DNA from 3 places in the Pantoea sp. CFCC18179 genome. Region 3 is predicted to be linked to each of the others. Evidence: predicted binding sites of a transcription regulator. Region 3 holds the regulator's gene; each other region holds the start of a gene.
What was found. The regulator Fur, encoded in region 3, represses iron uptake genes when iron is present. The targets are predictions, from matches to a motif close to ATAATAATGAGAACNACTATCAA.

Region 1 (4,266 bases), on a different contig from region 3:
AGCAGATCCGCTTCCACCACGTGCGCGCCGCGCGCCAGATTGAGGAAATAGGCACCGCGCGGCAACGCGTTTAACAGGCGGCTATCGATGAGGTTAGTGGTTTCCGGCGTGGTGGGCAGCAAATCGATCAGCACTTGCGTGCCATCGAGAAACGCGTTGAGTTGCTCGCGCCCGTGGAAACTTTGCACGCCATCCATCTGCTTTGGCGAACGACTCCAACTACGCAGCGGAAATCCCCACTGCCGCAAACTTTCCAGCACGCTGCGACCTAACACGCCCGCACCAAGCACACCAATGGTGAAGTTTTCACGATTCAGTGCGGGGAGTTCTTGCCACGTTGCCTGCTGCTGCAATTGGCGATATTCGGCAAAACGGCGGAACCAGCCCAACACGCACCAGTTGGCATACTCCTGCATCTGGCGCGCCATGCCGGTATCTTCCAAACGGAATAATGGGATGTGCTGATGCAACATCTGCGGGTTATCGCGCAGTTGTTTGAGGATCTCATCAACGCCTGCGCCCATGGCAAACACGCCCTTTAGCTGGCGCCCCGCCAACATCTCAACCGGCGGTGAACGCACCACCGCGTAATCGGCCGGCGCGTTATCGCCTGGCTGCCACAAGCGCACCTTGGCTTGTGGCAAACGCTGACGCAATCCTTCCAGCCAGCCCTGCGGCGCCAGCGACGGGTGATACCAAATAATCTCCATACGGCTCTCCTTTTTTTTGCTTCAGCCTCAGGCAAATGGCGTTGCAGGGCAAGCAAAAAACATTGCGCTAATACAATTTCTCGCGTGATTAATTCCGGGCGCTTCACATTTCCGCCGCTGTGTGCGGCTAAGCGATGCGATAGCGACTAAAGTTGACTGAGTGGTCAATGCGTTAGCACACCACCTTTTCGGACAAGGAGAAAAACCGATGATAAAAACTGCCGTATTGACGCCTGCGCGTCTCACTGTGTTACTGAGCGCCGCGCTGTTTGCCAGCACCGTTCAGGCCGACGATAACAGCCGCATGCTGAGCAATCAGCCGCAGCCACCTGATGTACGTCTGGGACCGTTATTCAATGCGGTGCAGCAGGCTAAGTTTTATCCGGATCAAAAAACCTTTGCCGATGCGGTGCCTAAATATAATCCGTCCTCGATTTTGGCGGATTGGCAGATGCAAAAAGGCCAACGTAATTTCGACCTCAAACACTTCGTTGATAGTAATTTCACGCTGCCAAAAGAGCAGGACAAATATGTGCCACCGACCGGGCAAAGCCTGCGCGAGCACATTAACGGCTTGTGGCCAGTGTTAACCCGCACCGCGCAAAGCGCCAGCCAGTACGATTCATTGCTGCCACTGCCAAAACCTTACGTGGTGCCGGGCGGACGTTTCCGCGAAGTCTATTACTGGGATAGTTATTTCACCATGCTCGGTTTGGCGGAGAGCAATCACTGGGATCGCGTGCAAGACATGGTGGATAACTTCGCCACCGAATTGGATAAATATGGCCACATTCCCAACGGCAACCGCAGCTATTATCTCAGCCGCTCGCAGCCGCCGTTCTTTAGCTTGATGGTGGATTTGCTGGCGACGCACAAAGGTGATGATGTTTACCGCCAATACTTGCCGCAATTGCAGAAAGAGTACGATTACTGGATGGCGGACAGCGACAAAGTGGCGGCCGGACAAGCCAGTAAGCGGGTGATTAAACTCAGCGACGGCACGCTGCTCAATCGCTATTGGGACGATCGCGATGCACCGCGTACCGAATCGTGGCTGGATGATATCAACACCGCCAACAAAGCGCCGGAGCGCAATAAGCAACAGGTGTATCGCGATCTGCGTGCCGGCGCGGCGTCGGGCTGGGATTTCAGCTCGCGCTGGTTTACCGATGCGCACAATCTGGCCTCAATCCGCACCACGCAGTTAGCGCCGGTTGATCTGAACAGCCTGCTGTTCCATCTCGAGCAAACGCTGTCTAAAGCCTCAAAACTGGCGAAGCAGGATGACAAGGCGCAACAGTTTGCCGCTGACGCCGAGAAACGTCAGGCGGCGATCAACCGTTATCTGTGGGATGACAAGCAAGGTTGGTACGCCGACTACGATTTCCAAAAAAAGCACGTTCATCCGCAGTTAACCGCCGCGACGCTGTTCCCGCTGTATATGCAAGTGGCGAGTGAAAAACAAGCCGATCGCACCGCCAAAGCGGTGGAGAAACAACTGCTGAAACCGGGCGGATTGGTGACCACTACGGTGAATAATGGTCAGCAATGGGATGCGCCGAATGGTTGGGCGCCGCTGCAATGGGTGGCGGTGGAAGGTCTGGAGCATTACAAACAACCGCAACTGGCGCAGCAAATTGGTCAGCGCTTCCTGCAAAACGTGCAGGCCACTTACGACAAGGAGCACAAACTGGTCGAGAAGTATGTGGTGGAAGGCGCGCAATTAGGCGGCGGTGGCGGCGGTGAATATCCGTTGCAGGATGGCTTTGGCTGGACCAACGGTGTGACGCTGAAGCTGTTGGATAAGTATTGCCCGAAAGATAAAACCTGTAATAGCGCCGGTGATATTCCGAATATGCCAGCGTTGAGTGCCGCGAAATAAGCGAGTTCCCTCACCTTGATGTAGTGGTCACCATAAATGGCGACCCTACGAATTCGATGTTTATCTGCAACAACGGTCGCCATTCCTGGCGACCGTTTTTCTCACACCCTTCATACAAAAAACTCACACCTTGTAACATTCCGCGCAAAAGATAATAATTCTCAATATTATACTGATAGCTATTCCCACTAAAATAACAGGAACCCTCATGACCTCGCTGTTTTCCCTTAATCGTGGGCGCGTGTTGTGCGCGCTGGCGTTGGCTTTACCTGCCGCGACTTTCGCTGAAGAGTCGATTGTGGTTAGCGCGCAGCCACAAGAGAGCGCCACCTCGCCAACGCAAGGTTATCTTGCGACCCACAGCAGCGGTGCCAGCAAAACCGATCAGCCGCTGATTACTACGCCGCAATCCATTTCGGTGGTGACGCGTCAGCAAATGGAAGATCAGGGCGCGCAGGATCTCAATCAGGCATTAGGTTATACGCCAGGTGTATTCACCAACTTTGGCGGTGCGGCGACACGCTACGACACCATCGCGTTGCGCGGTTTCCACGGGGGCGATGTTGATAACACCTTCCTTGATGGCCTGCGCGTAATGAGCGACGGCGGTAGCTTCAACATCCTGCAAGTGGAAAACTGGTTCCTCGATCGCGTTGATGTGATTAAAGGCCCCTCCTCCGCGCTGTATGGTCAAACCGTGCCAGGCGGCTTGGTGAATATGGTTAGCAAGCGGCCACAATTTGCCGAAGAAGGTCATTTCCGCCTGTCCACTGGCACCAACGCCACCAATAGCGCGGCTTTTGATTACACCAACGCGATTAACGATCAGTGGGCGTTTCGTCTCACCGGTATCACGCGCAACAGCGACACCCAATACGATCATACGCGCGAAGAAAAATACGCTATTTCGCCACAATTGATGTGGCAGCCGAGCGAAGATACCAGCTTGCTGCTGCGCGCCTACTTGCAAAAAGATCCGTCCGGCGGCTATCACGGTTCGGTACCGGCGGAAGGTACGCTTTACAGCCATAACGGCCGCAAGCTGAGCGATGGCTTCTATGAAGGTGACAGCGCGCTCGATCAGTTCAAACGCCACGAACAGATTTACAGCTATGATTTCACCCATCGCTTCAACGATGTGTGGTCGGTGCATTCCACCGGCAGTTACAGCCACTCCAATACCGCGCTGGATCAGGTGTATCAAATCGGTTGGAATACGGCGAATCCAGACCTGCTAAACCGCTACTTCTCCGGCGAGCGTTCATCGCTGACTTCATGGGCCAACGATAACCAACTGCAAGCCGATTTCGCCACCGGCGCGGTGCAGCATCGCGTGACGCTGGGCGCTGAATATCATCGCTACAAAAATGACATCACCGAGGCCAGCGGCTTAGCCAGTTCGCTCAATGCGTGGAACGGCGAAGAAGTTGGCACCATGCCGGATTTCGCCTGGACCGCGCAAACGCGCCGTTATTATCAAACCGGACTCTATTTGCAGGATGAATTGCAGTTGGATCGCTGGCATCTGGATCTGTCCGGCCGCTATGACCGCATCGTGTCAGAAAACGGCACCAGCCGTCGTCAGGATGATCACATCAGCGGACGCGCGGCGCTGCTGTATGCCTTTGATAATGGCATCTCGCCATACGTCAGCTGGAGCCAGGCGATTACGCC
Region 2 (4,266 bases), on a different contig from region 3:
CTTCGCCAATGCCCATTAACGCCGCGAGATCGCGCGCGTACTTTTTTGGATGTTCGCCTTTCAGCGCCAGATAGTGATCGTAACGTGGGTTCATGCGCTTGCTCCATTGAAAATGCCCTGCGTCACCGCAGGGCGAAAAGGGGTTAGAAATCGACGTTGACACCTAACTGGAAGGTGCGGCCCGGCATCACTGCCAGGTTGATGTCGTTGCGTTCCTGCTCATTGGTACTGGTCAGCGTGCGGCTGCTGGTGTAGTCCCAATATTTGCGATCGGTGATGTTGTAGATGCCGCCGCTCAGCTTGACGTTTTTCGTCGCCTGCCAATATGCGGTGGCATCCACCATGCCATAGCCCGGAACGCGCATGTATTCACTGGTGGCATCGGTGATCGCCGTTCCGGTGTTGGTGTAGCTTTCGCGGTTGGTGGCGGTGGCCTGCTTACCTTTAACGAAGGTCGCCGTTAACGCCGCACCGTAGCCGCGCGCTTTGTCATCCCACGCTAAACCGACAATCGCTTTCAACGGCGCAACGCTGTCGAGATCGATGTATTTGTCGCCAGCATAGCTCGACTTGGATTTACCCTCGTTGTAGCCCAGCGCAAAGGTGCTGCTCAGGCCATCCACTTGCGAGAACCAAGTGCCGTAGTTCACTTTGGTCGAGATCTCAGCCCCATAAATGTAGGCCTTATCGCGGTTTTCAGCCTGATAGCTGGTGTAGATGTTGCTCGGCACATTGACGAACATCTCAGGATTGGCCGAACGGCGATAACGGGTGTAAGCAATGAAGTTTTTGTATTGGTTGTAGAACACCGAAGTGTTCACCGTCACGCCTTCGGTTGCCTGGCCTTTCAAACCCCACTCGAAGTTGTTGCTGGTTTCAGTTTTCAGATCGGTGTTGCCGATTAACGCGTACTGCGCGCTACCCGCATAGCTCGATCCCAGGTTCCATGAGCCGTACAGCTGGCTGGTCGTCGGGAACTGCACGCCGCGTTTGTATTGCAGATAGGTGGTCAACGCTGGCGTGAGATCGTACTGGAAGGTCAGCGACGGCAACACTTGGGTGTCGGAGTTGGTTTTGCCGTACAGCGCCGCCACTTGCTCCTCGGTCAGCACCGCGCTGCCGGTGGTGAGATCGCCGAGATTCTCTGGCTTAGTACTTTGATACATCACGCGCACGCCGGGAATGATGGCGAAGTTGTGGCTATCAAGATCGAAATTGATCTTATCTTGCACATAACCGGCAACGGCAAACATGCGGCTGTCGGATTGCGGTTGAGTGATGACGCTGTAAGTGCTCGGCGTCGGTGCCTGGCGGAACGGACGCTCGCTATTATCGAGACGCGCATTGAAACCGGCACTCAACTCATGACGGCCCAAGGTTTTGGTGCCACGCGTGTCGAAGCCGTAAGTATCAACATTGAAATCCGAGTAAACAAAACCGTACTGGCTGGCGCTGGTCGGCAAATAAGTATTGTCGTGCGCCTGCGTTTGCTGCCAGTAAATCCGCGTGGTCAGCGTATCAATCACGTCGTTGTAGGGCGTCCACTCATCGGCCAGGTTGATGCCCCAGCGCCGGGTGTCGCTCTGCTGCTGCGCTGTGCCCCAAACGGTATTGCCGCTGGTATCCCAGGTATCGTAATGACTGTGGTTAGTTTTGTGATAGTAATCAAAGGTGGCGCTCAGCTTGTGCTGATCGTTTGGCTGCCAAATGCCTGAGGTCATAAACGCATCCGAATGCCAGTTGGCCGGATAGGCATCTTTTACGCCGCTGTTGTTCTGCGTTTCCTGACCATCGCGACGGCTGTAAACAAACAGGCCGCGCAACTCATCATCCCCGGCGGCGGCAGTAATGCCGTTGTGCCAGCTACGATTTGAGGAGTCGTAATCGCTTTGGTAACCGAAGTAGGTGTTTTTTTCGCTGCTGAGGTAATCGTCGGCGGTTTTGTTGTGGAATGAGACGTTCCCACCAATCGAAGTATTGGGCTGATCAACCGCTGTCGCGCCCTTCTCAATATCAACGCTGCCGAACATGTAGGGATCGATGTAATCGCGGCCAATGCCGAAAGTGTTGTTACCGGTGCGACTAACGTAAGGACGTCCGGTGGCATCGGGGATCGGAATGCCGTCGATATCCATGCCGACGCGGTTACTTTCCAGACCACGAATGTTATAGCCAGTGTAACCTGCGCGGTCGAAACCGCTTTTCCCCGCCGATGATCCGCCGCTGGAACCGGTAGCGCTGATTAACGGCTCGTAACGCATGATTGAACCAAAATCGTTGGCACCGCGTTTTTGCAGTTCTTGTGCAGTAATGGTGGTTTTGTTGCCGGCCTGCTGTTTTGGCGCAGTGACGGTCAGCTCGGCTTCATCGCTGGCGGCAAAGCTACACGCGGCGTGAATCGCGGAAGATAAGATGGCAACTTTAAACAGACGTTGCTGAGTGAATCCCTGAAAGAGTAAAGACATGCGCGAAATACCTGGTTAATTGTTAGTATTCGCTCACTTGCTTGCTGCCGAAAATACGGGCTTTTGTTAAAAGACCGTAGAAAAATGTGGACTTATTTTATGTAATAAATGATTTCGACAGGAATGTAATGCAAGTGGTAATCATTATCAACTAGAAGTAAGCTAAGATGTATCTTGGACAGCACATTTTGTTAATTGATTGATAAGGAACCCAACAGCCATGTCACAAAAACCCGCGATTACCATCCATTACTGCACGCAATGTAACTGGCTGCTGCGCTCCGCCTGGATGGCGCAAGAACTGCTGCATACTTTTGCCGAGGATTTAAGTGCGGTCACGCTGAAGCCTGGCACCGGCGGCGTGTTCGAGATTCGTATTGATGATTTGGTGATTTGGGAACGTAAGCAGGAAGGCGGATTCCCCGATGCCGCGGCATTGAAGCAGCGCGTGCGCGATGTGTGTTGGCCAGACCGCGCGCTGGGGCATGTGGATAAGAAGAAGAGTTAACTATCACTGCGGCCAGCGAAACGGTCACCATAAATGGCGACCCTACGGGTGGAATTTGTAGGGTCGCCATTTATGGTGACCGATGGCAAACGCTAACTTTTGGCGATTTTCTCCGCCGCTTCGTGCAGCGCATTAATCACGATTTCCAGCGCCTGCTCGGAGATATCTTCCTGCGCCAAGCGGTGGTTCAGGGTGTGCTTAATCAGATGAATCGCTTGCTCAACCTGCGGAATGCTGCGGTTATTCACCAGAATCGCCAGTGAGGTTAAGCGCTCAATGATTGCGTCAACGTTGTCACGATTCTGCGCCAGCAAAGCTGCCCCGCTGCTGTTCAACGCATAGGCTTTGCGCGATGCCTGCGCATCGACCACGCGAATCGCATCCATCTCTTCAAGCAAGGTTAAATTGGGATAAATAATGCCGGGGCTGGGGGAATATTCGCCTTTGGAGAGTTCTTCAACCGATTTGATCAGCTCATAACCGTGCGCGGAGCTAATCGCCAGAAAGTGCAGCATTAACAGGCGGATATCGCTGGCATCCAACATCCGTTCGCGACGCTTTTTGCGTGCACCCGCACAGATAGCACGCTGTGCATGTTCGGAGTGAGATGGAAAATCCCGCAGCTGTTTCATTGCCTTCCTGAGCATCAATTTAGGGAGGTTGATAGTAGTCTGCCGCCTGGCAAAATTCAACACAGGCGGCAGCGCGCGGGCGATTGTCGGTTATTTCTGATGCCAGTAAGCCACCGCACGCACGAAGTCGGTATGCGCACCACGACGCTGGGTGAAATAGTCGCTCAGCAACTTCACCGCTTCCCCTTCACCAGTCAGCCAGATGAAATACTCTTCACTCGGCAGCGAGATTTTATCCAGTTGCGCAATGATTGGGCCGAGGTTCTCCGCCTGCATGGTGCCGCTCCCCAGCCAGGTAATCTTAACGTTGTCCAACTCGCCAAGATAATCGCGGCCCGTGGCTTCATCGGCATAGACTAGCAGGTGAATTTCCTGTGCCTGCATTTCGGCATAACGGCGTTTAAAAGCCGGCAGACCGGTCTCATCGCAGACGTAAATCTGGCAGGCGTAATCCACAGGTGCGACACACGAACCGCGCGGCCCGCCCATGGCTATTTGATCGCCGACTTTGGCGTCCCGCGCCCAACTGCTGGCAACGCCACCATCGTGGATATAGAAATCCAGCGTCAGTGAATCAATGCCGTTAAATTCCAGCGGCGTGTAATCACGCGCGGCGGGACGCACGCCGCCCGGCCATTCAATGCCTTCTTCGGTCATTTTC
Region 3 (4,266 bases):
ATTCGATGGGCGGCAAGATCGCCATGGCGCTCAGCGCGATTGCCCCGCAACGCATTGAAAAAATGGTAATGATCGATATCGCACCCGTCGATTATCAAACCCGTCGCCACGATGAAATTTTTGCCGCCATTCGCGCAGTGAGCGCGGCGGGCGTAACGCGTCGCAGTGAAGCCGCTGAAGTGATGCGCCAGCATATTGCTGAAGAAGGTGTAATCCAGTTCATCCTGAAATCGTTCGCCGATGGCGAATGGCGCTTCAATGTACCGGTGTTATGGGACAACTACAGCACCATTTCAGGCTGGCAAGAGGTCCCGGCCTGGCCGCATCCGGCGTTGTTTATTCGCGGTGGCGATTCGCCGTATCTGGATAATCAGCATCGCGACGCCCTGCTTCGCCAGTTCCCGCAAGCGCACGCACATGTGATCAGCGGCGCGGGACATTGGGTGCACGCCGAGAAACCTGATGCGGTTTTGCGCGCGGTTCGACGTTTTTTTAACCTGTAAAAGCAAAAGCTTGCTGTCTATGCTTTAGGGTTGGCGTCAGGGAAGGCGCTGGAGTATGATGTCGCGCTAAAAATTTGCCGCGGATATTTTCGCCGCGGTCGGGCCGATAATGTTTTAATCGCGCAGCGCCTTTCCGCCGTTCGCGCCCACTCAGTTTTACAAACCATGGCAAAAGAACAAACAGACCGTACAACGCTTGATCTCTTCGCAGACGAGCGGCGTCCTGGTCGCCCGAAAACCAGCCCGCTGACGCGCGATGAACAATTGCGTATCAACAAACGTAATCAGCTCAAGCGCGATAAAGTGCGTGGGCTGCGTCGTGTCGAGCTGAAAATGTCCAGCGAGGCGGTTGATGCGCTGAGCACGCTGGCCGACCAGCAAAACATCAGCCGCAGCGAATTGATTGAACAAATGCTGCTGGCGCAGCTCAAACTGTCGTAACGCGCGCAGACCGCACGCAGGAACAAATGTCGTGGCTTTACAAGTTCCGCGCTTTTTCCCGGTCTGCTATTATTCGCATATCTGTGCAGTCAATTGACTGACTTCCACACTCAGGATTTAAGAGGCTACCTAACTCATGGCAATCGTAGGCATTTTCTTCGGCAGCGATACCGGCAACACTGAAAACATTGCAAAAATGATCCAGAAACAACTGGGTAAAGATGTCGCCGAAGTGCATGACATTGCTAAGAGCGCCAAAGAAGATCTCGATGCCTTCGATATCCTGCTGCTGGGCATTCCAACCTGGTATTACGGCGAAGCGCAGTGCGATTGGGATGATTTCTTCCCGACGCTGGAAGAGATCGACTTCAACGGCAAATTGGTTGCGCTGTTTGGCTGTGGCGATCAGGAAGATTACGCCGAGTACTTCTGTGATGCGATGGGCACCATTCGCGACATCATTGAGCCAAACGGCGCGGTGATCGTCGGTCACTGGCCAACCGAAGGCTATCATTTCGAAGCGTCGAAAGGTTTGGCGGATGACAAACACTTCCTCGGCCTGGCGATTGACGAAGATCGTCAGCCAGAGTTGACCAACGACCGTGTTGAGAAGTGGGTGAAGCAAATCTTTGACGAATTGCAATTGAAAGAGATTATCGAAGCCTAATTCCCTTCTCTTCCCGATGTGGGCGCTGACTCACATCGGGCAACGGAATTTCCTATAAAAATAATAGCTACGGTTTTTTAACTTTTCCCCGCAAATCTGTAGAATACCCGCAATGGTCATCCGCTTATTCCTCTGGCAGTAGAATGAGGCTGAGTGAAATGGAATCCAAAAACCAAACGTCTTGAAGACGTTAGAGACATTATCCTTACCGCTAATGGTGATTAAGGACGTTGCCTTGGTTTTCATTTCACTGCTTGAGTTCTATAATGAGACGCAAATGAGAATGCGCGTTGACCTAAACATTCAAGGCCCCTGCGCCGTAAGTGACTAGCAAAGTAACAGGACAATATCCGCATGACTGACAACAACTCCGCATTGAAGAAGGCTGGCCTGAAAGTCACTCTCCCCAGACTGAAAATTCTGGAAGTGCTTCAGGGACCCGGACCCGAGTCCCATCACGTCAGTGCGGAAGATTTGTATAAACGCCTGATCGATATGGGCGAAGAGATTGGCCTGGCAACGGTATATCGCGTTCTTAACCAGTTTGACGACGCGGGCATCGTAACCCGTCATAACTTCGAAGGCGGTAAATCCGTATTTGAACTGACTCAGCAGCATCATCACGATCACCTGATTTGCCTGGATTGTGGCAAGGTTATCGAATTCAGCGATGAATCAATCGAAACGCGTCAGCGTGAAATTGCCACTCGCCACGGTATCAAGCTCAGCAACCACAGCCTGTACTTGTATGGTCACTGTGCTCTGGGAGACTGCCGCGAAGACGATACGCTCCACGATAAATAATCGAGTGTGCTATGCAGTATAAAAAAACCGGCGCTTAAGCCGGTTTTTTTACGTCTGAATTAGGCAACGAAGGTTTCTTGCAGATAGCGCCAACGCGGAATCGGCGTGCTGCAATCCAGCACCGCCAATGAGATGCGAGTTTGATTGACGCCATTCATCATCTGCAATTCACGATACTGAATTGTCACTTCCTGGCTTTGCTGCGAAATGATGGCATGCTCGCTGGTGGCAATGCGCATCCCTTCGCGTTGACCATGCAACTGGCGAAACAGCGTTTCCATTTCATGGATGTCCATCTGTTTGCCTTGCGGCGTCACCATTTTAAATTCGGGATGAAAGTGCGATAAAAACAGATCAATGCTGTCATCGCTACCTTCTGCCTGGTTAAAAATACGTTCGATAAGCTGATGTAAAACCACCACGCTGTGTTTGGCTTCCAGAGCGAGACTTGTCATTTTTCTTCCTTCGATAACCCGCGGAGCAACGTCTGAGAGCGCATAGCCTACCTGAAAAAAAGTTTTTCACACTGGCAAATGGATTAATTTTGCTAAAGTCAGAATAGTCGCAAGAAAGGCAATTAGCACATTATTAGCGAATCAGCATAAATGGTTGTTTGAGGCCAAATGCAGGCAATAAAAAAGGGCGATTGCTCGCCCTTTCGTTATCTTATGGTGCTAGAAACAAAAACAATTAATCGCCGATTTTTGCCCAGGTATCACGCAGGCCAACGGTACGGTTGAATACCAATTTGGATGGCTGCGAGTAGACGCTGTCAGAACAGAAATAGCCTTCGCGTTCAAACTGATACGCTGCCATTGGCGCAGCTTCACGCAAACCTGGCTCAACGAAGCCCTGCTTGATTTCCAGTGAAGCTGGGTTGATGGTGGTGAGGAAGTCCTCCGCCGCTCCAGGATTTGGCACGCTGAACAGACGATCGTACAGGCGGAATTCTGCTGGCAGTGCATGAATAGCGGAAACCCAATGGATCACACCTTTCACTTTGCGGCCATCCGCCGGATCCTTGCTCAAGGTATCCACATCACAGGTGCAGTAAATGCAGGTGATGTTGCCTTCTTCATCCTTCGCCACTCGCTCGGCACGAATCACGTAGGCATTACGTAGACGCACTTCTTTACCCAGCACCAAACGTTTGTATTGTTTGTTGGCTTCTTCACGGAAGTCAGCGCGATCAATCCACACTTCACGGCTGAATGGCACTTCACGCGTGCCCATCTCCGGATTGCTTGGGTGATTCGGCATGGTGAGGATCTCTTCGTGACCCGCTGGCAGGTTTTCAATCACCACCTTCAACGGATCCATTACCGCCATGGCGCGCGGCGCGTTCTCATTGAGATCGTCACGAATGCATGATTCCAAAGACGCCATCTCAACGATATTGTCCTGCTTGGTCACACCAATGCGGCGGCAGAATTCACGGATTGAAGCCGCGCTGTAACCACGACGGCGCAGACCGGAAACAGTCAGCATGCGTGGATCGTCCCAACCTTCAACAACCTTCTCGCTCACCAACTGCGTCAGTTTACGCTTAGACATCACCGCGTATTCCAGATTCAGGCGCGAGAATTCGTACTGGCGCGGATGCACTGGAATAGTGATGTTATCCAACACCCAATCGTACAGGCGACGGTTGTCCTGGAATTCCAAGGTGCACAGTGAATGCGTAATGCCTTCAATCGCATCCGAAATGCAGTGGGTGAAATCGTACATCGGATAGATGCACCATTTGCTGCCCGTCTGATGATGATCGGCAAACTTAATGCGATACAGCACCGGATCGCGCATCACGATAAAGCTGGAAGCCATGTCGATTTTGGCACGCAAGCAGGCTTT

Region 1: ACPUC7_RS20350 (TonB-dependent siderophore receptor) is a predicted target of Fur. The motif match lies at 2,741-2,763, and genes of this name have one in related genera.
Region 2: ACPUC7_RS06500 (TonB-dependent receptor domain-containing protein) is a predicted target of Fur. The motif match lies at 2,594-2,616, and genes of this name have one in related genera.

Annotation. Positions count from the first base shown of each region.
Region 1 is NZ_JBNBPM010000014.1:47,976-52,241, forward strand. Features, by position in the region: gene ghrA (glyoxylate/hydroxypyruvate reductase GhrA) at 1-710, opposite strand, end outside; gene treA (alpha,alpha-trehalase TreA) at 919-2,592, shown strand; gene ACPUC7_RS20350 (TonB-dependent siderophore receptor) at 2,801-4,266, shown strand, end outside.
Region 2 is NZ_JBNBPM010000002.1:401,133-405,398, reverse strand. Features, by position in the region: gene ACPUC7_RS06505 (hemin-degrading factor) at 1-94, opposite strand, end outside; gene ACPUC7_RS06500 (TonB-dependent receptor domain-containing protein) at 144-2,465, opposite strand; gene ACPUC7_RS06495 (Rdx family protein) at 2,686-2,973, shown strand; gene ACPUC7_RS06490 (PadR family transcriptional regulator) at 3,066-3,605, opposite strand; gene ACPUC7_RS06485 (siderophore-interacting protein) at 3,696-4,266, opposite strand, start outside.
Region 3 is NZ_JBNBPM010000005.1:144,200-148,465, forward strand. Features, by position in the region: gene ybfF (esterase) at 1-503, shown strand, start outside; gene ybfE (LexA regulated protein) at 669-944, shown strand; gene fldA (flavodoxin FldA) at 1,081-1,611, shown strand; gene fur (ferric iron uptake transcriptional regulator) at 1,966-2,415, shown strand; gene ACPUC7_RS11995 (hypothetical protein) at 2,475-2,870, opposite strand; gene glnS (glutamine--tRNA ligase) at 3,106-4,266, opposite strand, start outside.